DNA from 4 places in the Pseudalkalibacillus nanhaiensis genome. Region 4 is predicted to be linked to each of the others. Evidence: riboswitches for the same ligand, from Rfam matches in the RefSeq annotation. Region 4 holds a riboswitch; each other region holds the start of a gene.

Region 1 (5,999 bases), 1.6 Mb from region 4:
AGATTCATTTGTTCCAATAGCTCCAATGCAAAGGTCCTGCTCGTATCATTCAACTTTCGCTGGATTTTCAAGCCTAGCAAGATGTTCTCTTCAATCGTTTTCCAGGGGAAGAGATAGTCCTGCTGGAACATATATCCGATTTGATTTTTGACATTCCGCACTTCTTTCCCTTTCATATTCACCGTGCCGAGTGTAGGCTTGAACAGACCTGCAATCAAGGACAATAAAGTCGTTTTTCCGCAGCCGCTTGGGCCGAGGAAGGAAACAAACTCTCCTTCCTCAATATCAATATTTATATCCTCTACGGCTGTTGTACTCGATTGGGTTGAAAAGTAGGCATGGGTCAATTGATGAACGGTTAAGAATGACAACCTCCATCACTCCTTACTTTGCAACTTTTTCAGCGATTTCGGTATTTACAAGTATCGCATGATCGATTTGTTTAGGAAGTTCACCCGCTTCTTCCATGATCGTCTGCAAGTTGTTCCATTCTTCTTCATCAAGGATCGGATTGGTGGCATAACTGTGTTGATTCTTATACCGTTCTGTCACAGTTTCAATTAAATCAAGCGGGGTATCATCAAAATAAGGCTTGATAACTTGAGCGATTTCCTTAGCGGAGTGAGTATCAACCCATTGCTGCGCTTTGTATAGAGCACGGGTGAATCGTTCGATGACATCGTTATTTTCATCCATGTAGCTCTGTTTGGCCATATAGGTGGTATACGGAATCTTACCGGATTCTTTACCGAACGATGCAACGATATGACCAATGCCTTCTTTTTCAAATATGCTGGCAGTCGGTTCAAACAATTGTACATAATCCCCTGTGCCGGATGCGAAGGAGTTCGCAATATTTGCGAATTCGATATTCTGGATAAGGTTCAAATCCTTATGAGGATCGATCCCGTGCTTTTTCAGGCCATATTCACCTGCCATTTGAGGCATGCCGCCCTTCCGTTGGCCAAGGAAGGTACTTCCCTTCAGCTGATCCCAAGAAAAAGTATCCGGCTTTTCACGCGCGACAAGGAATGTACCGTCTGTTTGAGTGAGCTGGGCAAAATTGATAACAGGGTCTGTCGTTCCTTGAGCATAGACATAAATGGTCGTCTCTGAACCGACAAGGGCGATATCCGCTCCATCCGATAACAGCGTGGTCATCGTCTTATCTCCGCCCCAGGTCGTGGTCAACTCCAGGTCGATCCCCTCTTCTTTAAAAAAGCCTTTCTCAATCGCCACATATTGTGGTGCATAAAAGATGGATCGAGTAACCTCTGCAACTCGCACTTTATCATTTGAGGAGCTGTTTGAGCAGCCTGCTGCCAGTAATGTGAATGCAAGTATGAAGGAAGCAGCTCCAGCGATATGACGTTTTATTTTCTTGAACATTCCTATCCCTCCACAAACTTAGATGGGATAGTGTATGATTGATGCTTATAATGTGTGTTCGCCTAGAAATACTGTGAGGTGTGTCTATGTTTGAGTCGAATCGGATCGAGGATGTGCAACGTTTTCCGTCACCACATCCTGGAATAAAATTATATGTAATCACGTATAAAAGCCAGGATTTTCTTGTGAAGGGTTTACTGGCTCAACCTGTTTCAGAAGAAGCTCTACCAGGACTTTTGTATCTCAGAGGAGGGATCAAGCAGGTTGGGAAGGTGAGGATAGCGCGGATCATCCAATTTGCCTCCCAGGGCTTTGTCGTCTTCGCCCCTCATTACAGGGGGAATGAGGGAGGGGAAGGGCAGGAGGATTTTTGCGGCGAGGATCGGCATGATGCTTTTTCGGCACTGCGTATTTTGGATGATCTTCCTTTCGTGGATTCATCCTCTTTACATGTATTCGGTTTTTCGAGGGGAGGCGCAATGGCGCTTTTCACCGCGGGATATTACCCTGACATTATCCGTTCAGTTGTCGTATGGGGCGGTGTTTCGGATATGAAGCTTACGTATGAGGAACGGAAAGGACTACGAAAAATGTTGAAGCGGGTTGTCGGAGGGTCCGTTTACAAGTATCCAGATCGATATGAATGGCGTACACCACTTAGCGAAGTGCCACGATTTGAAGCTCCGGTTCTGATCATTCATGGCATCTATGATGAAAATGTGTCCTTTGAACACGCGCGTTTGCTGGAAAGGAAGCTGTACGAGCATGATAAACGGTATGAAACCTGGTACATCGAAGACGACCATCATTTCACCCCTGAAAAGAAGCTTCAAGTAACCCGGGATCTGTGCAGCTGGATGAAAAAACAACGATAAATGGAGCATGACAAAAAGAAGCGACCCAAATTTGGGTCGCTTCTTGCATTTTCGATTATACGAGTGGTCCAGCCTTTTTGATTTCTTCGCTAACATTCGGGAACTTGTTGAAGTTTTCTTTGAACTTCAATGCGAGTTCTTTCGCTTTTTCGTCATAAGCATTCTGATCTGTCCATGTTTTTCTCGGTTGAAGGACTTCACCAGGGACACCCGGACAACGAGTCGGAATATGCAATCCGAAGAATGGATCCTTCACCGTTTCCGTAGAGCGTAGCTCCCCTTCAAGAGCAGCCTGGACCATTGCACGCGTGTAGGATAAATTCATACGTTTACCCACACCATACTCACCGCCAGACCAGCCAGTGTTCACGAGATAAACGTCGACATCATGCTGGGCGATCTTTTCACCAAGCATTTTTGCATAACGTTCAGCATGCAGCGGAAGGAATGGTGAACCGAAGCATGTTGAGAATGTTGCCTGCGGGCTTGTGACGCCTCGCTCCGTACCTGCAAGCTTACTTGTATATCCAGATAGGAAGTGGTACATTGCTTGTTCCTTCGTAAGTTTGCTGATTGGAGGAAGGACACCGAAAGCATCTGCAGTCAAGAAAATAATCGTGTTCGGGTTTCCTGCCACACTCGGCATGATTACATTTGGAATCGCATCAATCGGATAAGCGGCACGGGTATTCTCCGTCAAAGTCGTATTATCATAATCAACGACTCTCGTTTCTTCATCTGATACGACGTTCTCGAGAACAGTGCCGAATTTGATTGCATTCCAGATTTGTGGTTCTTTTTCTTTAGAGAGGTTGATGCACTTAGCATAGCAGCCGCCTTCAATGTTGAAGACACCGTTGTTTGCCCAACCGTGTTCGTCGTCACCGATCAGACGTCGGTTAGGATCAGCAGAAAGTGTCGTTTTACCTGTTCCGCTTAAACCGAAGAATAAAGCCACATCGCCTTCTTGCCCGACATTAGCTGAACAGTGCATGGATAGGATGTCTTTTTCAGGCAGGATGTAGTTCATGACTGAAAAGATTGACTTCTTGATTTCTCCAGCATATTCTGTACCACCGATCAAGACGACACGCTTTTCGAATGAGATGATGATGAAGGTTTCTGAGTTTGTTCCATCAACAGCCGGATCAGCCTGGAATCCTGGTGCAGAAATGACCTGGAATTCTGGTGTGAAGCCATTTAAATCGCTTTCATTTGGGCGTATGAAAAGCTGTCTGGCAAAAAGGTTGTGCCAAGCGTATTCGTTGATGACTTGTAAAGGAAGCTGGTATGCCTTATCTGCTCCCGCAAATCCTTCAAATACGAAAGTCTCATCCTTTTTTGTTAAGTATTCGATCACTTTTTTATATAAATTATTGAATTTCTCTTCTTCAATCGGTTGATTGACAGATCCCCAGTCAATCTTATCTTTTACTGAAGGTTCCATGACGATATATTTGTCTTTCGGGGAACGTCCTGTATATTTTCCTGTCTCAACTTGGAGAGCACCAGTTGAGGATAGGACACCTTCTCCACGAAAGATCGCTTTTTCGACCAATGTTGGTGTAGGTAAGTTCTTATGAGTTGTAGATTTACTTATAAGTTCATCAGTTAAAGATGTAAATTGTGCCGTATTCATGTAAACCCATCCTTTTCAAGATAATATTTAATAATTCCAAGACATCCATTATCGTCTGAATTAGTATAACATATTTATTTTAATAATGTATACTATTTTTCCTTATTTGTGACAAACGAAACATGAAGTCAAATGAAATAGGCGGCCATAGAGGATTTTCTTAAAAGTATTCGGAATTTTCATATTTAATAAGGAAAAAGAATAATCATCTGAAGGGTGTTTGTATGTTCAAATTCGTTGACATAGCAGGTGTACTGCGATATGATATTGCGAGAACGGCTACTCTTATTCCGAGTAGGTGGAGGGACAGGCCCAATGAAACCCAGCAACCGACACCAATAGGTGAAAAGGTGCTAACCTGAAAAATAAGAGGGTGAAAGGTTTACAACGAACCACCTTTCCTCTAAAAAGGGAAAGGTTTTTTTTTCGCAATCAACGAAAATTCGAATACTTTCATCAGTATTAGTGCAACGTAATCCCGGAATGGTAAGAACGAGGGGTGTTTAACCATCCTCGCCGATTGATGAACGTTCTGTCCAAAGTGGACTTTAAACAACTCAAGATATGAGTTCATCCTTCATCCGAATTATAAAATCTTGGGTTTTTATTGCACTTTTCCGTACGGAATGAGTACCGTATCAATTATCAGCGATATTTTTCGTGTATCGCCGAGGAGGTTCCGTAATGTCAAAAAGCAGACGTCTATTTACTTCTGAGTCCGTTACAGAAGGCCATCCGGATAAAATCTGTGACCAGATTTCGGATGCGATCTTGGACGAAATTCTATCAAGTGACCCGAATGCCCGGGTTGCGTGTGAAACATCTGTCAACACAGGTCTTGTCCTTGTTGCAGGTGAAATTACCACTTCTACTTACGTCGATATTCCGAAGATCGTTCGTGAAACGGTAAAAGGAATCGGATATACGCGGGCGAAGTACGGCTTCGACTATGAAACTTGTGCGGTCTTGACATCCATTGATGAACAGTCTGCTGATATCGCACAAGGTGTCAACCAAGCACTCGAAGCTCGTGAAGGAACAATCTCTGATGAAGAGATTGAAGCAATCGGTGCTGGTGACCAAGGGTTGATGTTCGGATTTGCTTGTAACGAAACATCTGAACTCATGCCGTTACCAATTTCTTTATCCCATAAGTTGAGTCGTCGTCTGACTGAGGTACGTAAGAACGAAGTCGTACCATACCTTCGTCCTGACGGAAAGACACAGGTCACTGTTGAATATGATGAAGATGATAAGCCTGTCCGTGTAGATACGGTTGTCATTTCAACTCAACACCATCCAGAAGTGACACTTGAGCAAATCAAACGTGATTTGAAAGAGCATGTTATCAATCCAGTCGTTCCGGCTGAATTGATTGATGAAGATACAAAATACTTCATCAACCCGACTGGCCGTTTCGTTATCGGTGGACCACAAGGGGATGCAGGACTGACTGGACGTAAGATCATCGTTGACACGTACGGCGGATATGCACGTCACGGCGGTGGAGCATTCTCAGGTAAGGATCCGACGAAAGTGGACCGTTCTGCTGCGTATGCTGCTCGTTATGTCGCGAAGAATATCGTAGCTGCTGGTCTTGCTGAGAAGTGTGAAGTTCAATTGGCTTATGCAATCGGTGTAGCTCAGCCTGTATCCATTTCAATCGATACATTCGAGACTGGTACTGTAGCGGAAGCAAGACTTGTTGAGCTTGTTCGAGAGAACTTTGATCTCCGCCCAGCAGGTATTATCAAGATGCTAGATCTACGTCGTCCAATCTACAAGCAGACAGCTGCTTATGGACATTTCGGACGTACAGATATCGACCTTCCATGGGAGCGTACGGACAAAGCAGAAATACTGAAGAACAACGCATAAATGAATGAAATGGCTGTCACCTGAAGGTGGCAGCCATTTTTTTTATTAATGGCTGTTCAAAATCAACAACATTCTTAATGCTAAGGCGAATAATTGTCAGTTTAAGACGTTTTTTTTATTGAATGGCCTTGTTTTTAGGAGAAAACGTGATAAAAACGAGCATTAATTGCCTTGATGAATGTTAGGAAGAGGGTGTACGCGTGATTATCTACAAAAAT
Region 2 (5,999 bases), 1.8 Mb from region 4:
GAGCTTTTGAAAAAGTGATTCCTTCATTATTTCCGATCGTTGCGTTCAAAAATCCGGCCTCATTCATGAGCTGAACATTCCCCTGGCCTTCCGTCCCTTCTGTCAAAGGATGGACGCGATCCGCATGATCTCCAATATCAAATCGGATGACATGCTCACCGTTTTGATTATGGATCTGTTGCCGTTCCTTCAGAAAGCTCATGATTTTCGGCCACTGTTCGAGGTGGCTATGTAAGTCATTTGTATGATACAGATGGAGCTTTACGTTGCTCAATGTATCATCTCCTTTGATGGTTCTTTAAAGTATTTTTGACGTAAAGATGTAAGACTCATTTAGAAGAGATCAAGCTGTCTCGGAGCAAGTCCTTCATAATCAATGCCTAATAGCTCAATCATCTGTTTTGCATTGTCAGCTGCATCTCCACCTGAATTATTGTTGAAAAGGACCGTTAAATCATGCCCCGGTTTATGGAGGTTGAGAAGCTTTTCCTTCCATTCTATGAGTTCATCTTCAGAATAACGATAAAGATATCGAACATCTCGCCAATCCTGGTTGTTTCTGCCTTTCTTTTGCCAGCCGTGCACATTTCGACCATGGAATCGGATCAATGTTTTTTCCGGGTGAGTAGGTTCAAGTACTGTTGGAACAGACCCTGTACCAGCTTGTGGTTCATCACAAATACTATGGATCCAGCCCTCTTCCTTCATGAATTCAAGTGTCCGATCTTTGAAGGATGGGTGGAACCAGGACTGATGACGGAATTCCAAGGCAACTGGAATATCGCCCATCTTTTCCTTGGCGTCCCTTAAATGTTCAACATTTTCACGGTTGCAGTCAAACCAGGGAGGATATTGGAACAGCACCATCTTCAGTTTCCCAGCATCCTGAAGAGGTTTAATAGACGTTTTGAAAAGCTCGAACATTTCTTCAGGCCTCTCAAACGGAATGTCCCCTCTCGTATGCCCTGTCATTCCTTGATACGCCTTCACAACAAAAGAAAAACGCTCAGGAGTATCCTTCACCCACTTCTGATAATTCTTAACCGGTTGAATAGCATAAAAGGACGAATCGACCTCTACAGTCGGAAAGAAGCTGCTATATGTTTTCAGTTTATCTGTCGCTCTGATATCAGGTGGGTATAGCGAGTCGTGATCGCCCCAACCCGTCACTCCGATCTCAATCATACACACGTACCTCTCATATTTTAATTCGTTACTTTTATTTTGAGTTGTCCACACAAAAAGTGCAAGTATTTGAATGGTAAGAGGGTCTTTCAATAGCAATATAAAAAGAGCTCTTATTGATTAAGAGCTCTTTCTCACCCTAAGTTACCGAACGCAGCCATGCTTAGGGATATCAAGATGACGATTCCTGTTGCAAGAATCAGGTATTGAATACGTAACATACTTTCCCTAGCCCTTCGTGTTCATATTTACTATATACACGATTCGGCCAGCTGAACCTCTGCGTAAGGGTCATTTATAAAATTCATTAGATTCCACAAGCGGCAGAACCATTCTTTTGAAAATACTTCTGATGATATTCCTCTGCTTCATAGAAATTAGAAGCTGGATTTACTTCTGTCACGATCGGAAGCTTGTAAACTTCTGCTTCGACCAGCGATTTGATTTTCGCTTCCGCTTCGCATTTCTGAGCTTCATCCGTGTAAAAGATCACCGAACGATATTGATGGCCAATATCGATCCCTTGACGATTCACAGTTGTAGGGTCATGGATCTCAAACAGTTTGTTCAGTAATTCTCGATAGGTGATGATGTTAGGGGCGAATTCGATCTTAATCACTTCCGCATGTCCCGTGCCTCCAGCTTTTACTTGTTCATAAGTCGGGTTTTCTACAAGTCCGCCAGAATACCCTACTCGCGTAGAGATCACTCCTTCAATTTGTTCAAAAAATGCTTCCACTCCCCAAAAGCATCCTGCACCAAATAGCGCTGTTGCCATTACTCATCTTTCCTTTCAAAATAACGAAACTTCTATCGAGAGTTTATTGGTTCGTACCCAAAATAAGAACCCTTTTCTTATCCAGTAAGAAAAGGGTTCGTTAGTATCATAAACGATCCTCTCATCTTCTAGGATAGTTGACTATCCTACAGGAATTGGCACCGTTCTCCTCAATCACAAGATTGATTCGATGGTTGCCGGGCATCAAAGGGCCAGTCCCTCCGCCTCTCTGGATAAGAAGTTTTCATTATTCATTTGAATTTGATTTAATTAGAATCTTACTACGTTTCGATAACGTTGTAAAGGATTTTTTCTCGTAAAATTATAGCGTTAAATTAGCTTGTTTCAGTAGTACATTTATTTTATGAACAGAGGTGGTTATGTGTGATTTTTCTAAGTAGAATTTCCACAAAAAATATATTCGTCCCTCATTTAACTTTTTTCTAAATTTTGGGGACGTTAAAGCCTCTTTAAGATCCATCATTTTCCGCTTTTCTCAATTTCGAGGACGTTAGAACCTCTTTAACGTCCTCCATTATACTTTTTTCTCAATTTAGGGGACCTAATGTAAACTCTCCTCCTCTTACATATAAAAAAACCCTGGCATTATCCATGCCAGGGCTTATCAACATTGTTATCCGATTGAGCCTTCCATTTCGAACTTGATCAGTCGGTTCATTTCGACTGCGTATTCCATTGGAAGTTCTTTTGTGAATGGCTCGATGAAGCCCATTACGATCATTTCTGTTGCTTCTTCTTCAGAAATTCCACGGCTCATGAGATAGAAGAGCTGCTCTTCCGATACCTTCGAAACCTTCGCCTCGTGCTCAAGGGAAATGTTTTCGTTCAGGATCTCATTGTATGGAATCGTGTCAGAAGTCGACTCGTTATCCATGATCAGCGTATCACACTCAACGTTCGAGCGAGCACCTTGTGCTTTGCGTCCGAAGTGTACGATACCGCGGTATGTTACTTTACCGCCGCCTTTGGAAATGGACTTCGATACGATCGTGGATGACGTATTCGGAGCCAAGTGAATCATTTTCGCACCAGCATCCTGGTGTTGACCTTTACCAGCGAGTGCGATGGACAACGTCAGACCACGTGCACCTTCACCTTTCAAGATGACTGCAGGGTATTTCATTGTCAGCTTGGAACCAATGTTACCATCGATCCATTCCATCGTTGCGTTCTCTTCAGCTACAGCACGCTTTGTAACAAGGTTGAATACGTTGTTTGCCCAGTTTTGGATCGTTGTGTAACGGCAATATGCGTTTTTCTTAACAACAATCTCAACGACTGCACTGTGAAGTGAGTTCGTTGTATAAACCGGTGCCGTACAACCTTCAACATAGTGTACAGATGAATCTTCGTCTGCAATGATCAATGTACGCTCGAATTGACCCATGTTTTCAGAGTTGATTCGGAAGTACGCTTGAAGTGGTGTCTCACATTTTACACCTTTAGGTACGTAAATGAAGGATCCACCAGACCATACTGCAGAGTTCAATGCTGAGAACTTGTTATCAGATGGAGGAATCGTTTTACCGAAATGCTCTCTGAAAAGATCTTCGTTCTCTTTAAGAGCTGTATCCGTATCTTTAAAGATGATTCCCATGTTTTCAAGGTCTTCTTGCATGTTGTGGTATACGACCTCAGATTCATACTGAGCGGATACACCAGCAAGATATTTCTGCTCTGCTTCAGGGATACCGAGCTTATCAAACGTACGCTTGATTTCTTCAGGTACCTCATCCCATGAGCGCTCAGACTTCTCAGACGGTTTTACATAGTAAGTGATGTCATCGAAGTTCAATTCTTTCAAGTCTCCGCCCCATTGAGGCATTGGCATTTTATAGAACTGTTCAAGTGATTTCAAACGGAAATCGAGCATCCATTGTGGCTCGTCTTTCATACGTGAAATTTCACGAACGATTTCTTCCGTCAATCCGCGCTTGGATCTAAAGATCGAAACGTCTTTGTCTTTAAAACCATATTTATATTCGCCGATCTCTGGCATTTTCTTAGCCATCGTTCAATCCCTCCTTAAAGGATACATACATCCAGAGCCAGTTGTGTACGTTGTGTCTATACCTCTATTGTAAGGGGCATAGGAACAAATAACAACCAGAGTTCCTTATTCCTCTTCGTTCTCTTTCTGTTCAACACTCTTCTCCAGTGCCTTCCATGCAAGAGTTGCACATTTGATACGTGCAGGGAATTTCGATACGCCTTGAAGAGCTTCCAGATCGCCAAGATCCAAGTCGCCTTCATCATAATCGTTTCCGAGCATCATCTCAGAGAAGATTTTTGAAATTTCAAGTGCTTCGTCAACCGGAAGTCCTTTGATGGTTTCTGTCATCATCGATGCAGAAGCGAGGCTGATGGAACAGCCTTCCCCTTCAAACTTCGCATCCTTGATTTTTCCGTCCTCCACTTGCATGGATACTTGGATCCGGTCTCCACATGTCGGGTTGTTCAAGTTGAACGTCAGAGCGCCATCATCTTCAAGCTCCCCTCGGTTACGAGGGTTCTTATAATGGTCCATGATGACCTGACGATATAGCTGATCTAGATTAGAAGACATGACCAAAATACTCCTTTGTTGTCTTTAGTCCATCGACCAGAGCGTCTACATCTTCTTTCGTATTATAAAGATAAAAGCTAGCTCTAGCAGTCGCTGTAACATCAAGCCATTTCATTAATGGTTGGGCACAGTGATGTCCTGCACGTACGGCAATCCCTTCCGCATCAAGTACGGTCGCAACATCGTGTGGATGGACATCATCAATGTTGAATGTAACCAGCCCTGCACGATTCTTCGGCCCGTATATTTTCAAGCCTTCAACAGCTGACATACGTTCCATCGCATAGGTGACCAGTTCATGCTCCATCTTCTCGATTTCAGTGCGGCCAACCTGTTCCAAGAAATCGATGGCAGCACCCATGCCGATTGCACCTGCAATGATAGGCGTACCTCCTTCAAACTTCCAAGGAAGGTCCTTCCACGTCGATTCATACAAGCCGACGAAGTCAATCATCTCACCGCCGAATTCGACTGGTTCCATTTTTTCAAGAAGCTTCTTTTTGCCATAAAGTGCACCGATTCCAGTCGGTCCGCACATTTTATGAGCAGAAAAGACGTAGAAATCACAATCAAGTTCACGTACATCCACAGCCATATGAGGAGCAGCCTGTGCTCCGTCAACAACCATGACAGCACCGTTGCGGTGAGCGATTTCTGTGATCTCTTTGATTGGATTAATCGTACCTAGAACATTTGATACGTGCATGATCGATACAATTTTAGTATGTTCTGTAATTGTGTTTTCAACATCTTTTAAATCAATTGTTCCATCCTCTTGAAGAGGAATGTACTTTAATGTCGCACCTTTTTCCTTTGCAAGCTGCTGCCAAGGAATGATGTTACTATGGTGCTCCATCGGCGTGATGACGATTTCGTCACCCTCACCGACATTAGCACGACCATAACTTCCAGCAATCGTGTTGAGCCCTGTGGTCGTTCCTCTTACAAAAATCACTTCTTCCGTAGAGGAAGCATTGATGAACCGTCGGACTTTCTCACGAGCGCCTTCATAACTGTCTGTCGCACGAGTCCCTAACGTATGAACACCACGGTGTACGTTAGAGTTGTCATTTCTGTAATAGTGCTCGAGGGTTTCAATGACCGAAATCGGCTTTTGTGAAGTTGCTGCACTGTCCAGATAGACAAGCGGTTTCCCATTCACTTCTTGGTTGAGGATTGGGAATTGTTTGCGAAGCTCATTCGCAATCATTTGTTGACTTTCCCTTCGATCACTTCTGTCAACATCTTCTTCACACCCTCGATTGGAAGTTCGTTTACGACTGGTGCAAGGAATCCATGGATGACTAGACGTTCTGCTTCTTGTCTAGAGATCCCTCTACTCATAAGGTAGAACATTTGGATTGGATCCATGCGTCCGACTGAAGCTGCGTGTCCAGCTGTTACATCGTCTTCGTCGATCAGTAGGATTGGATTCGCATCTCCACGCGC
Region 3 (5,999 bases), 1.8 Mb from region 4:
GGCGGAGAGGATCATGACGAATCAGAGGATCAAGAAGAGCGTCATGAGGATGAAGACGATGCTGAGGAACAAAATGAAAAAGAAGATGATGATGAACAAAAGCGGAATGTAAGTTCGAAAAAACCGAACGCTGCAGCTCAAAAAAAGGATGACCATGAAGATTTGCAGGTGAAAATCAAAATTCACATCAAGGATCTTTCAGATTTAAAAGATGGATTAGATGATGAGAACGGAAAACACCTGCGAATTTATATCACAGATATCGACAAAGCAAAGTGAATCAGCTAGCTGAAGTCATGGCGAGTGTCATGACATGTTCGTGTGCGCTTACATATAGCTCAGTAGCATAAGGCTGTTGTGGGTGCTCGGTTTTGTTGCAGGAGTCTCACGTTTAAAGAACCGTCAATAAATAGGAAGAGGGTGATTGGATATCACCCTCTTTTTTGCATTTTCCTATCGAATTATAGACGAGAAACTGTCGAACGTTTCTTACAGGACATGGTTACTTCCCCCTCGAAGAATACATGTGAAAGTGAGGGAGAGCTCATGGGAATCCATCATGTTATCGATTTGTTTTCTTCGAGGTTTGAAAAGCAGTCCCATCTATCACCTTTTTTCAGAATACAGGATTACGTTGTCGCGTTGACAACGGACGAGGAAACCATCGCCATTCGTCTTCGGAGGCGTTCATGCCAAGTCATTGATGAACGAGCAGACGTTTTTGGAGCTGTTGAAATCTTTGGATGCACTGAATCTTTCGAGTCCTTGATTCTCGGTAGATCAAAAATGTCCGACCTTATTCTTCAAGGGAAACTGAAAGTGAATGCTTCTTATCGGCTGATTCTGAAGTTAGAGTCAATATTCTATTTATCCAGCCAGCAGTCGAGAGACGCCATATAAAATGTCCTGGAACTTATCTTTATCTGTGTAGCGTGCTTTCATCTGATGATCAGCATCCAACAATATCGTGGTCGGTACAGAGTGACAATCAAATTGATCATAAACCTCTGTGCCATTGTCAATCAAAACTGGGAGCGTGATTCCATTCTTCTGAATGAACGCATCTCTCTGCTCATCGCTACCTTCCCGCCCCGTTACATGAATGGTCAAGATTACAATTTCATCTGTTCTCATCGATTTATAGAATTGTTCCAATAACGGTAATTCACGCATACAATCAGGGCACCAGGATACCCAAAATTGAATGATGACAGGTTTACCTTCAAAGTCGGACAATGAGACGATCTCGTCAGTTTTGAGATTTCTCAAGCTGAATCCCATGCTTTTTGTCACGTTGCCACATCTCCTTTATGCCATCATGTATGATTACATGATTATTGTTTCCATTTTTCTTGATATCTTCATAATGAACGTAACATAACTTCCTATAAAAACTGTAATAAAAAAGGATTGACACTAAAAAAACAACCATGCTACAATGCATTCATGCTTAAATAAGCTAAAGGATTAAAGAGACCAACCCAAATAAATAAAATCTTATCAAGAGTGGCGGAGGGACTGGCCCGATGAAGCCCGGCAACCATCAAACCGATTTTGGTTTTGAGAAGGTGCCAATTCCTGCAAAGTACAATGCTTTGGAAGATGAGATGGAGAGATGACCTTAACCTTTCTACTCATTTTCAGAGTGGAAAGGTTTTTTGCATGTATACGAATGGAATTTTGCACAAGATAAGGGGAAGAAGGAGTTGTAAACGACCTCATGATTACGCTTAAAGACATAAAGAAAGTCTTCCAAACCAAAGATGGTGCTGTGAATGCTGTCGATGGCGTAAACCTCACCATTGAAAAAGGGGAGATTTTCGGGATTATCGGATATAGTGGTGCTGGGAAAAGTACGCTGATTCGTATGCTGAATATGCTTGAAAGACCGACTGAGGGCTCAGTCGATATGAACGGGCAGACGTTAACCAATTTAAGCAGCAAAGAGCTTCGTACAGCCCGTCAACGCATCGGGATGATTTTTCAGCATTTCAACCTGTTATGGAGCCGTACTGTTCATGAAAACATTGCGTTCCCATTAGAAATAGCTGGAGTCGAAAAAGAAGAACGCGAGAAGCTAGTGAATGAGTTGATTGACCTGGTGGGTCTGAATGGCCGCGGTGAATCCTACCCCTCTCAGCTGAGTGGGGGCCAAAAGCAACGTGTTGGAATCGCTCGTGCGCTTGCAAACAATCCGGATGTTCTTCTGTGTGATGAAGCAACATCAGCCCTCGATCCGAAAACAACGGATTCGATATTGAATTTACTCGTTGATATCAATCAAAAGCTCGGATTGACAATTGTCCTTATCACACATGAGATGCATGTTATCCGTAAAATCTGTAATCAGGTTGCTGTGATGGAAGATGGGAAGGTCGTTGAACAAGGACCTGTTCTGGACGTATTCCGGAACCCTGAGCAATCCATTACGAAGAATTTCGTCAAACAGGTCACTGAACCTGAAGAAACAGATGAGACGATTCAGCATCTTATTGATAAAGGAGACCAACATAGGGTGGTCAAGCTTACTTTTGTTGGCGGGAAAGCTGAACAACCGCTCATCAGCGACCTGATCCGTAAATTTCAAATTAATATCAACATCCTTCAAGGGAAAATCTCTCATACGAGAGAAGGGGCATACGGAACACTGTTCATCCAAATGGAGGGTGAACCAACTGAACTTGAAAACGCAATAAGCTACATCAGACAGCAAGATGTGGAAGTCGAGGTGATGATCCATGACAACTCTATTTCCTAATGTCGATTGGGAGGATATGTGGGAAGCGACTTTAGAGACGATTTATATGACGGTCATTTCCGTCAGTGCAACATTCATACTTGGAATCATTTTGGGACTGTTGCTCTTCCTTACAGAGAAAGGAAGTCTATGGCAAAATAAACCGATTCAAACAGTGGTTGCTGCAGTCGTAAATATTTTCAGGTCTATTCCATTTATAATCTTAATTATTCTTCTTGTGCCCTTTACCACATGGCTAGTCGGTTCAATGCTTGGTGCGAATGCAGCTCTACCTGCACTGATTATCGGCGCGGCACCTTTCTATGCAAGAATGGTCGAAATTGCTCTGCGTGAAATTGATAAGGGTGTCATTGAAGCTGCTAAATCTATGGGCGCAACCGATATGCAAATCATCTATAAGGTTTTACTGCCTGAATCTTTACCCGCGTTAATATCTGGAATTACGGTAACGGCAATTGCCTTGATTTCTTATACAGCAATGGCTGGCGTGGTCGGAGCAGGTGGTCTTGGAACACTTGCCTTCCTTGATGGTTTCCAACGGAACCAGAACGACGTAACATTAATCGCTACAATTATCATTTTGATCATCGTGTTTATCATCCAATGGATTGGTGACTTTTTGACACAGCGTACAGATAAAAGATAACTGGAGGGAAACAACATGAAGAAACTTATTTCCATTTTGACAACCGTATTTATTTTGTCCGTCCTAGCAGCTTGTGGTGGAGGCAATGGTGATAAAGAGGAACTTGTCGTAGGTGCATCCAATGTTCCTCATGCCGAAATTCTTGAAGAAGCGCAACCGTTGTTGGAAGAGAAAGGCGTTAAACTTAAAATCGAAACGTTCCAGGACTTCGTCGTTCCGAATAAAGCACTAGCGAACAAAGAACTGGATGCGAATTATTTCCAGCACGTCCCGTATATGGAACAACAAATGAAGGAAAATGAAAGCTACGATTTCGTAAATGCAGGTGGCATTCACATTGAGCCAATCGGTGTTTACTCGAAAGAATACAAAAGTCTAGAAGAACTCCCTCAGAAAGCAGAAATCATCATGAGTAATGCGGTAGCTGACCATGGTCGCATGCTTAGCATGCTTGAAAGCCAAGGCTTGATCACCCTGAAAGAAGGCGTGAAGAAGTCGGAAGCAACGATCAAGGATATCGCTGAGAATCCGAAGGAGCTTAAATTCACCGCTGAAGTAGACGCAGGACTACTGCCGAAGATCTATAATAATGGGGAAGGAGATGCCGTCCTGATCAACACGAACTATGCGATTGACGCTGGATTGAATCCAAAGGAAGATGCCATCGCCCTTGAAGGATCAGACTCCCCATATGTGAACATTATCGCGGTTAACAAAGGCGATGAAGAGGATGAAAGAGTCAAAAAGCTTGTAGAAGTGCTGCGATCTAAAGAAATTCAAGACTTCATCAAAAAAGAATATAAAGGTGCCGTTGTACCGGTCAGTGAATAATATATAAGAAGGAGTACCGATTTATCGGTGCTCTTTTTTATATAATGGTTTAAGCAAAATTTTCCCGGGATACATTTTCTAAGAAGAATCATACTAACTATGATGAATAATCGACATGTTAGGAGTGATTTAAATGAATCAAAATGAATCTCATCAGCATCCCGGGACACCAACTGAAGCTGCGTTAATGGATTATAAACACGGTCTTGGCGTATTCACTGAAAAAATGCCCGATATTGCACGTAAATACAATGCATTTACAGAATCATGCTTCAAAGCTGGAAAGCTGACGAAAAAAGAAAAGCAGCTGATCGCTCTAGGTATCAGCATCTATTCTCAAGATGAATACTGCATCATCTACCATACAAAAGGATGCCTTGATCAAGGATGTACAGAAGAAGAAATCCTTGAATCTGTCGGTGTTTGTGCTGCCTTTGGAGGCGGGGCAGCAATGAGTCAATCAGTGACGCTTGTCCAAGAAGCGATTTCCGATTTAAGTCAGATGAAACATTAATCCGTCGATATAGATAGAATAGCAAGAAAATGGGATGTATTCGGGGGATATATAATAACCGTCCCCCTAATATGGTCCGGCGGGGTGTGAGAGAGTCACACCCTTAATTATCAACATATATGGAATTTGGTGTTTTAACAATCAACTGGTAGGGTATTAACTGTAGTGAATAAAAATTATGAAATCTTGAAAGGATTGATTCATTATCCATCACATTGACACAAACCATACAGGTGAAATGGAGAAAGCCATGCACCAATCACACGGTATAGGTTATGCGCAATACGAACGTAGCCTGGAGAAACGTATGGAAATTGAACGTAAAAGAGATCGTGAGTATAAGCAAAGCTTGCAAATGCTCAACGAATTTACGGGAAAAGTCAATAAGTCATAATTCACAACTACAGCATAGAAAAACTGGAAATTGAGCTAATATATTTTGGACCTTATCGCACAATAGATAAGGTCCTTTTATTTTGAAGGAGGGAGTTTCTGGATCCTATTAATGCAAGACTGTACATAAAGCAAGTGTTGAAGATCAAAACGAAGCTGAAAAGTCGCAGAAAAGATCTTCATAAGAGCGATGAAGATCAAAACTGGGTGAGAAAGCGGGGAAAAAGATCTTCATAAGAGAGATGAAGATCAAAACTAGGGTGAAAAGCAGAGGAAAAGATCTTCATAAGGGTGATGAAGATCAAAACAGGGCGAAAAGAAGCAGAAAAGATCTTCATAAGGGCGATGAAGAACAAATCAGACTAAGCGAGCAGCGGAAATGTCCTTCATCCAGGGAATGAAGGACAAAACGACCCAAGAAAACAGCGGAAATGTCCTTCATCCAAGGAATGAAGGACAAAACGACCCCAGAAAACAGCAGAGATGTCCTTCATCCCACATTACTCTTCTCCCTTCTTAAAAGCCGTGTTAATAGGCTTGTCGCTTTCAATAAGTCGCATTCATTCTCAATTAGCGAGTTATTTATGCCCATATTTCCGAGTGTCTTGTTGAGAATTGATTTGATTTGTTTTAAAATTAGAATGATAATAAAGAAAAAGAATCAGGATTATTTCATTTTTGTGTTGTTTTTCGTTACAATGTTAAATGGAGTAAATTGATTTGAAATACGAAATTGGAGGGTTAAGTCATGACTGCACCAAACATTAAGATCGAAAATCTACATGTTTCCATTGAAGGAAAAGAAATTATCAAAGGTCTTGACCTTGAAATAAACGGTGGAGAAATCCACGCAGTAA
Region 4 (5,999 bases):
CGACTGGCATCCTCATCACATGTGCCGGGGTAGCAGCTCTCGTTCCAGACATTGATGTTGATGGAACGTTAAGCAATAAACTGACGAATTCACATACACTTATTAAAACATTAGCCCAAATCATTGGTGCGTTGCTGATCGGTTACAGCTTCCTCTCAGGGGCCGGAGCAGAAAAATGGAACGGGATGGCCATTGGTGCAGCCATCCTCCTCCTGTCATCATTCATTACAAAAAGTCACATGTTGCTCGTGACAGGTATCGGTGTCGTTATTGCAGGTCTATCCCTGAATGAAAACTGGCTTTTTCTTTTAGGGATCTATATCATTGTTGCATCCATCGTTCCACATCGAAGCTATACCCATTCCATCCTTGGGATCATCTTTTTCGGGATCATTGCACGGCAATTGGAAGGTTCCGTTGGCTTGGATGGGCTATTTCTCGCATGTCTATCTGGATATGTGAGCCATCTGATCGCTGACATGAAGTTTCTCCCGGTCAATAAGCGAGGGATTAAGCTTTTCCTCCCTTTTTCATCCCGAGAGTTTTAAAAAATTAAGCGCTGTTCCATGAGGAACGGCGCTTTCAGTATGCGTTACAATCAAGCTGTGACAGATGCTTGGTCGATAATCGTACTATAGGAGCCTGAAATCGGATAAGCAACAAAGCTCTGATGTTCTCGTGTTATCTTCTCAATTTCGCTTCGGGTGGCTTTCACGAAACGAACCGTATGGATCGTCCCGTCCAGTTGAACTGTCTTCTCCACTTTCACTTGACCAGCAATCGGCTGATTTGTTTTACCGATGACGAACCAACTCGATCTCTCTTCATATCTGTCCACTTCAAGTACAGCCTCATTTTGTAACCGTTCTCCTGATACTCGCTTGTAGATGTTGATAAGATCCTCAATGATTGCACTTGCAGTCGGGAACTTTCCGGCTCCTGGACCTTGCAATTTTATATCCCCGACAAGGTCACCGGAGAGAACCAATGCATTGTCGACACCTTCCACCTCATATAAAGGGTGTTCACTAGAAACGACCTTCGGCTCAACACTGATGTGAACATTTCGGTCATTCCACACAAGAGTAGCGACATGCTTGATCCTGAAACCAAAGATTTCAGCCAGTTGAATATCCCTTGAGGTTATGTGCCGAATCCCTTTCCGAACGATGGAACGCCAATCAGGTTTTATTCGAAACAGCAATTCAGCCAGAATGATGATTTTAAAAAAAGTATCATGTCCGTCAACGTCGTTGGATGGATTCGCTTCAGCATAACCAGCTGTTTGAGCAGCAGATAAAGCCTCACGAAAAGACCATTCCTTCTGCCGGATCTGACTTAAAATATAATTCGAAGTCCCATTTAAGATCGCTTCAATTTTCGTGATCTGGTTACCTTGGAGTAATTGGTTCAGTGTACCGATGATCGGAATCCCACCAGCAACCGATGCTTCGAAAGATACCGTTACCTGATTTGCAGTAGCCAAAGCCTTCAACTCCGCCCCTTTGTGAGCGAAGAGCTCTTTATTTGCTGTCACGACATGACATCCTTTTTCAAGCACCTGTTTCAAATACGAATAACCAGGTTCCACACCTACAATCGCTTCAATGACCACGTCCAAATCAGGAAATTGGAGGATCCGTTGAATGTCAGACGTGACAAGCACCTTATCTCCTATGGTTCTCTGCTTTTTTTCATCCTGAATAAGAACTGCAACCACTTCAACCTTCCGGCCCAAAATTTCATTCAATCGTTGCTGCTGCGATTGAATGATTTCGTACACCCCACTACCAACCGTTCCGAAACCGAGTAGAGCGACTTTTAAATTCGCCAACGTGTCCCCTCCTTTTACCAAGTAATGAATCCAATGGATACACCGACAATGACCAGTACGAGAAAGCTTCTGAGATCAATAAGTGGAATAGGATCTTTTTCTTGAATGTTCATTAAACGACCTTCGTATTGAAGGATGAAAAGCCTGTTGCCACTTCAATCGCTTGTTCAAGGTCTTCAATTAAATCGGCCACATTTTCAATCCCGACTGATAATCGGACGAGATCTTCGGTGACACCAGATTCTTTCAATTGCTCCGGAGACAGCTGTTGATGCGTCGTACTTGCTGGATGGATGATCAGACTCTTTGCATCACCTACATTTGCGACGTGAGACCAGAGCGACACACTGTTGATGACGGCTGAACCTGCGTCTCTCCCGCCTTTAATCCCAAATACAACAACAGAGCCAGCCCCTTTCGGCAAATACTTTTTGGCAAGGTGATGAGAGGGATGGTCCGTTAGCTCAGGGTACGAGACCCACGAAACCGCAGGGTGATTTTCCAAGTAGGCGATGACTTCTCTTGTATTCGAAACATGCTCCTTGATGCGCACATGCAACGTTTCCAAACCGAGCGCAATTTGAAAGGCGTTATATGGACTGATGGCAGGGCCTGTGTCTCGCAATAGTTGGACACGAGCTTTTACGATAAAAGCTGCTTCTGGCAAGGCTTCAGAATAGACGATACCATGATAGCTATGGTCTGGCTCTGTAAAACCAGGGAATTTCGGTGAATTCCAGTCGAACTTCCCTCCATCAACGATAATGCCCCCTAGAGACGTACCGTTTCCGCCTAGCCATTTGGTGGCAGAATGGATGACAATGTCCGCGCCATGCTCGATCGGTCTAGATAGGTATGGTGTAGCGAACGTGTTGTCGACGATCAATGGGATGCCAGCTTCATGTGCAATATTTGCCACCGCTTCAATATCCAACACATGAAGGCCTGGGTTCCCGATTGTTTCTGCAAATATCGCTTTCGTTTTAGGAGTGATGGCGCTTCTGAAATTTTCAGGATCCTGAGGATCAACAAAGTGTGTTTTGATCCCGTGCTTCGGTAATGTTGTTGCGAACAAATTGTAAGTTCCACCATACAGCGTTGAGGCGGATACAATTTCATCACCCGCTTCAGCAATGTTGAAGATGGCAGTCGAAATTGCGGCCATTCCGCTCGCTAACGCCAACGCACCGATTCCTCCCTCAAGCTGAGCAACCCGCTCTTCAACTGTGGTCACTGTCGGATTATGGATCCGTGAATAAATGTAGCCTTCTTCTTTCAAGGCAAAAAGGTCTGCTGCATGATCCGTATTCTCGAACTTATAAGCGTTGGATTGATAAATCGGCAATGCTCTTGCTCCTGTCACCGGGTCAGCCTTCAAACCACCATGTACACTGATTGTTTCTAAGCGATACTTCTTTTCTTCACTCATTCCATTCACTCCTCAACCGTTATACTTGTTTTTCCTGGACCAATGCATCAAGTTCAGTCAATTTCTCTTTGACAATCCATCCCCACTTCTCAAACTCGACGAGAAAACCGTCATGACCATACTTAGACTCCACTTCGTAATACCCGGCAATCCCACCCTCATGCTGGATCGCAGTTAAGAAGGCCCCCAGCACATCTGGCGGATAGACGAGGTCTCGGGTAAAACCGATGCCGTACACTGGAACCTGATAACCATGAATGACTTGCTCAAGACCTCCTCTTCCCCTTCCGATATCATGTGAATTCATCACGTCTAGTAGCGTCAAATAGCTTTCCTTGTTGAACCGATCGTTCAATTTCGCACCCTGGTAGGTTAAATACGACTCAACCTCAAACGTGTCATGATCTTCTCCATGAGCTTGTTTATTGCGGCCAAAGCGTTCATTGAACAAACAATCCGATCGATAAGTCATCATCCCGATCATCCGGGCAATGCTCAGCCCTTGATCTCCCGCATGCAGGATGGCCTGTTTGGCTATATGATTGAATGCAATCCCGTAATCACTAAACGTCGGTGTCACGGCAATCGGAAACAGGGCTTCTATAAAATCCGGATACATAAGTCCCCATTCAAGCACTTGCATACCACCGAGTGAACCACCAATTACAGCTTTCAATCGATTGAATCCAAGTATCTTCAGACCGACATATTGCGCTTCAACCAGATCCCTGATCGTTAATCGCGGAAAATGAACACCGTATGGCTCCACTTTTTCAGGGTCTATGCCCTGTGGACCTGTCGAACCATTGCAACCTCCTAGTACGTTGAACGTAACAACCTGATAATCGTTCGTATCGATGTAGCCACCTTTCCCAATCAATCCACGCCACCAACCAGGTTCATCCGGAGTTCCAATCGTCCTATGATGGCCAGTCAAAGCATGGCAAACAAGAATAGCCGGAGCATCTGGAGGACCACACCTTTCATAGGCCAACTCCGCTTCGCTCAACGTTTCACCCGATTCCAGAGTGAAGTTTGGTATTGTAACCGTTCCCGTTTTGTAACATGGTTGATGACTCACGATTTCGTCCTCCTTTCTTTTCAAGAACGCAAAAAGCCTCTCTGTAAAGACAGAGAGGCAAAATAAACGAATTTGTCTCTCTCATCTTCCAAAGCGCATTTTACGCTTTGCAGGATTTGGCACCATTTCAAACCTACGTTTGACGGTTGCCGGGCTTCATCGGGCCAGTCCCTCAGCCACTCTTGATAAGAGCTTGCATTTAAATCTTCAGTTTTTAAATTATCTGAATCTTAGCACGGTAAAGTGATGCTGTCAACATCTTTTCTTTTGTTCGGGTTTAGAACGACACAAGCAGAGCGAATCGAGCTCATTTCGGTGCCTGACAGTGTTTCTTTACCCTCAAAATAGGTTTTCCGTGTTTTTAGAACACATAAAACACATTTCTTTACCCTCAAAACGGGTTTTCCGTGTTTTCAGGGCACATAAAACGCATTTCTTTACCCCATAAGCGGGTTTTCCGCATTTTCAGGGCATATAAAACGCATTTCTTTACCCCAAAAGCGGGTTTTCCGCGTTTTCAGGGCACATAAAACGCATTTCTTTACCCTCAAATCGGGTTTTCCGTGTTTTCAGGGCACATAAAACGCATTTCTTTACCCTCAAATCGGGTTTTCCGTGTTTTCAGGGCACATAAAACACATTTCTTTACCCTCAAATCGGATTTTCCGTGTTTTCAGGGCACATAAAACACATTTCTTTACCCTCAAATCGGGTTTTCCGTGTTTTCAGGGCATATAAAACGCATTTCTTTACCCTCAAAACGGTTTTATCATAGCGTTTTTCTACTGTATGTGATCCTCTTACAAATGTGACTACGTTTTACGAGGAGACCTTCGTTTCTTTTTCCCTGAATGACAAAATCGCATTCATGACCTAGCGGATCATCCACAGGCCTAACACATAAACATCAGAAGGTAAAAGAACGTGCTTCATTAGGAAGACTACCTCTGAAAGTATTATTTCGCCTGAAGCGGCTTTGAAGCTTCGACTCTATCAGCGTAACGTAATGTTGTTATGAACCCATCAAGCACTTTATTGCTATATTGGAAGCCTTTATTTTGATAGAATTCTAGCGCTTTGTCATTACCATTCGACACAAAGACGAAATAATCTTCAACATGAGGGAAACCCTTCAGCCATTCCATCGACATGTTAAAAAGGACCGATCCGATTCCTTGCCCGCGATACCCGTCTTCTATGTAAAAGTTGCTCAGGCATCCGACATCATCATTACGGACGGTTGAAAGGTCAAAGAACGTTGCAAACTCGTTATCATAGTTTTCTTTTGGAGCGATGTTGGAATAAACGTAGGCCACGATCTTATCGTCCGCTTTCGCCACCACGGTAAAATTATGTGTTGAGCTTTTTACAGAAGAGAGCATACGTGTATCAAAATTCATATCATCAAACAACTCCGGCCTATAATGGGCAAGGGATTTCTGATACGCCATCAGCTTGTTGCATACTTCCCTGCAGCATTCTACATCTTCATCTTTTACGATCTCATACGTTATTTCCACATTCTTCACTCCTCTTCCTTTATCAATCGTAAGCAGGTTAATTTAAGTATAGAGTTGTGCCATTTTAGAGTAAAGTGTATTGGAAAATAAAAAAGTCAGCGATGGGGCAAGCCCATTGCTGACCTCAACTGGATT

What was found. A riboswitch is a leader RNA that binds a small molecule or an ion and turns the genes downstream of it on or off. The one in region 4 is predicted to bind S-adenosylmethionine.
Region 1: linked by a shared signal. The riboswitch ahead of metK (methionine adenosyltransferase) and the one ahead of metX (homoserine O-acetyltransferase MetX) in region 4 are both predicted to bind S-adenosylmethionine.
Region 2: linked by a shared signal. The riboswitch ahead of msrA (peptide-methionine (S)-S-oxide reductase MsrA) and the one ahead of metX (homoserine O-acetyltransferase MetX) in region 4 are both predicted to bind S-adenosylmethionine.
Region 3: linked by a shared signal. The riboswitch ahead of V1497_RS15395 (methionine ABC transporter ATP-binding protein) and the one ahead of metX (homoserine O-acetyltransferase MetX) in region 4 are both predicted to bind S-adenosylmethionine.

The regions. Positions count from the first base shown of each region.
Region 1 covers NZ_CP143541.1:2,784,122-2,790,120, reverse strand. The annotation lists gene V1497_RS14490 (ABC transporter ATP-binding protein) at 1-371, opposite strand, end outside; gene V1497_RS14485 (ABC transporter substrate-binding protein) at 385-1,389, opposite strand; gene V1497_RS14480 (alpha/beta hydrolase family protein) at 1,476-2,264, shown strand; gene pckA (phosphoenolpyruvate carboxykinase (ATP)) at 2,320-3,903, opposite strand; SAM riboswitch class I at 4,186-4,275, shown strand; gene metK (methionine adenosyltransferase) at 4,588-5,781, shown strand.
Region 2 covers NZ_CP143541.1:2,953,973-2,959,971, forward strand. The annotation lists gene V1497_RS15335 (bifunctional UDP-sugar hydrolase/5'-nucleotidase) at 1-274, opposite strand, end outside; gene V1497_RS15340 (DUF72 domain-containing protein) at 334-1,185, opposite strand; gene msrA (peptide-methionine (S)-S-oxide reductase MsrA) at 1,493-1,963, opposite strand; SAM riboswitch class I at 2,082-2,203, opposite strand; gene sufB (Fe-S cluster assembly protein SufB) at 2,598-3,995, opposite strand; gene sufU (Fe-S cluster assembly sulfur transfer protein SufU) at 4,101-4,550, opposite strand; gene V1497_RS15360 (cysteine desulfurase) at 4,540-5,760, opposite strand; gene sufD (Fe-S cluster assembly protein SufD) at 5,757-5,999, opposite strand, start outside.
Region 3 covers NZ_CP143541.1:2,961,748-2,967,746, reverse strand. The annotation lists gene V1497_RS15410 (anti-sigma factor domain-containing protein) at 1-279, shown strand, start outside; gene V1497_RS15405 (hypothetical protein) at 547-900, shown strand; gene V1497_RS15400 (TlpA disulfide reductase family protein) at 868-1,293, opposite strand; SAM riboswitch class I at 1,495-1,609, shown strand; gene V1497_RS15395 (methionine ABC transporter ATP-binding protein) at 1,721-2,758, shown strand; gene V1497_RS15390 (methionine ABC transporter permease) at 2,739-3,404, shown strand; gene V1497_RS15385 (MetQ/NlpA family ABC transporter substrate-binding protein) at 3,420-4,235, shown strand; gene V1497_RS15380 (carboxymuconolactone decarboxylase family protein) at 4,369-4,749, shown strand; gene V1497_RS15375 (hypothetical protein) at 5,000-5,143, shown strand; gene sufC (Fe-S cluster assembly ATPase SufC) at 5,891-5,999, shown strand, end outside.
Region 4 covers NZ_CP143541.1:1,156,653-1,162,651, reverse strand. The annotation lists gene V1497_RS06060 (metal-dependent hydrolase) at 1-548, shown strand, start outside; gene V1497_RS06055 (homoserine dehydrogenase) at 599-1,834, opposite strand; gene V1497_RS06050 (O-acetylhomoserine aminocarboxypropyltransferase/cysteine synthase family protein) at 1,947-3,263, opposite strand; gene metX (homoserine O-acetyltransferase MetX) at 3,283-4,344, opposite strand; SAM riboswitch class I at 4,423-4,536, opposite strand; gene V1497_RS06040 (GNAT family N-acetyltransferase) at 5,301-5,864, opposite strand; gene V1497_RS06035 (hypothetical protein) at 5,999-5,999, opposite strand, start outside.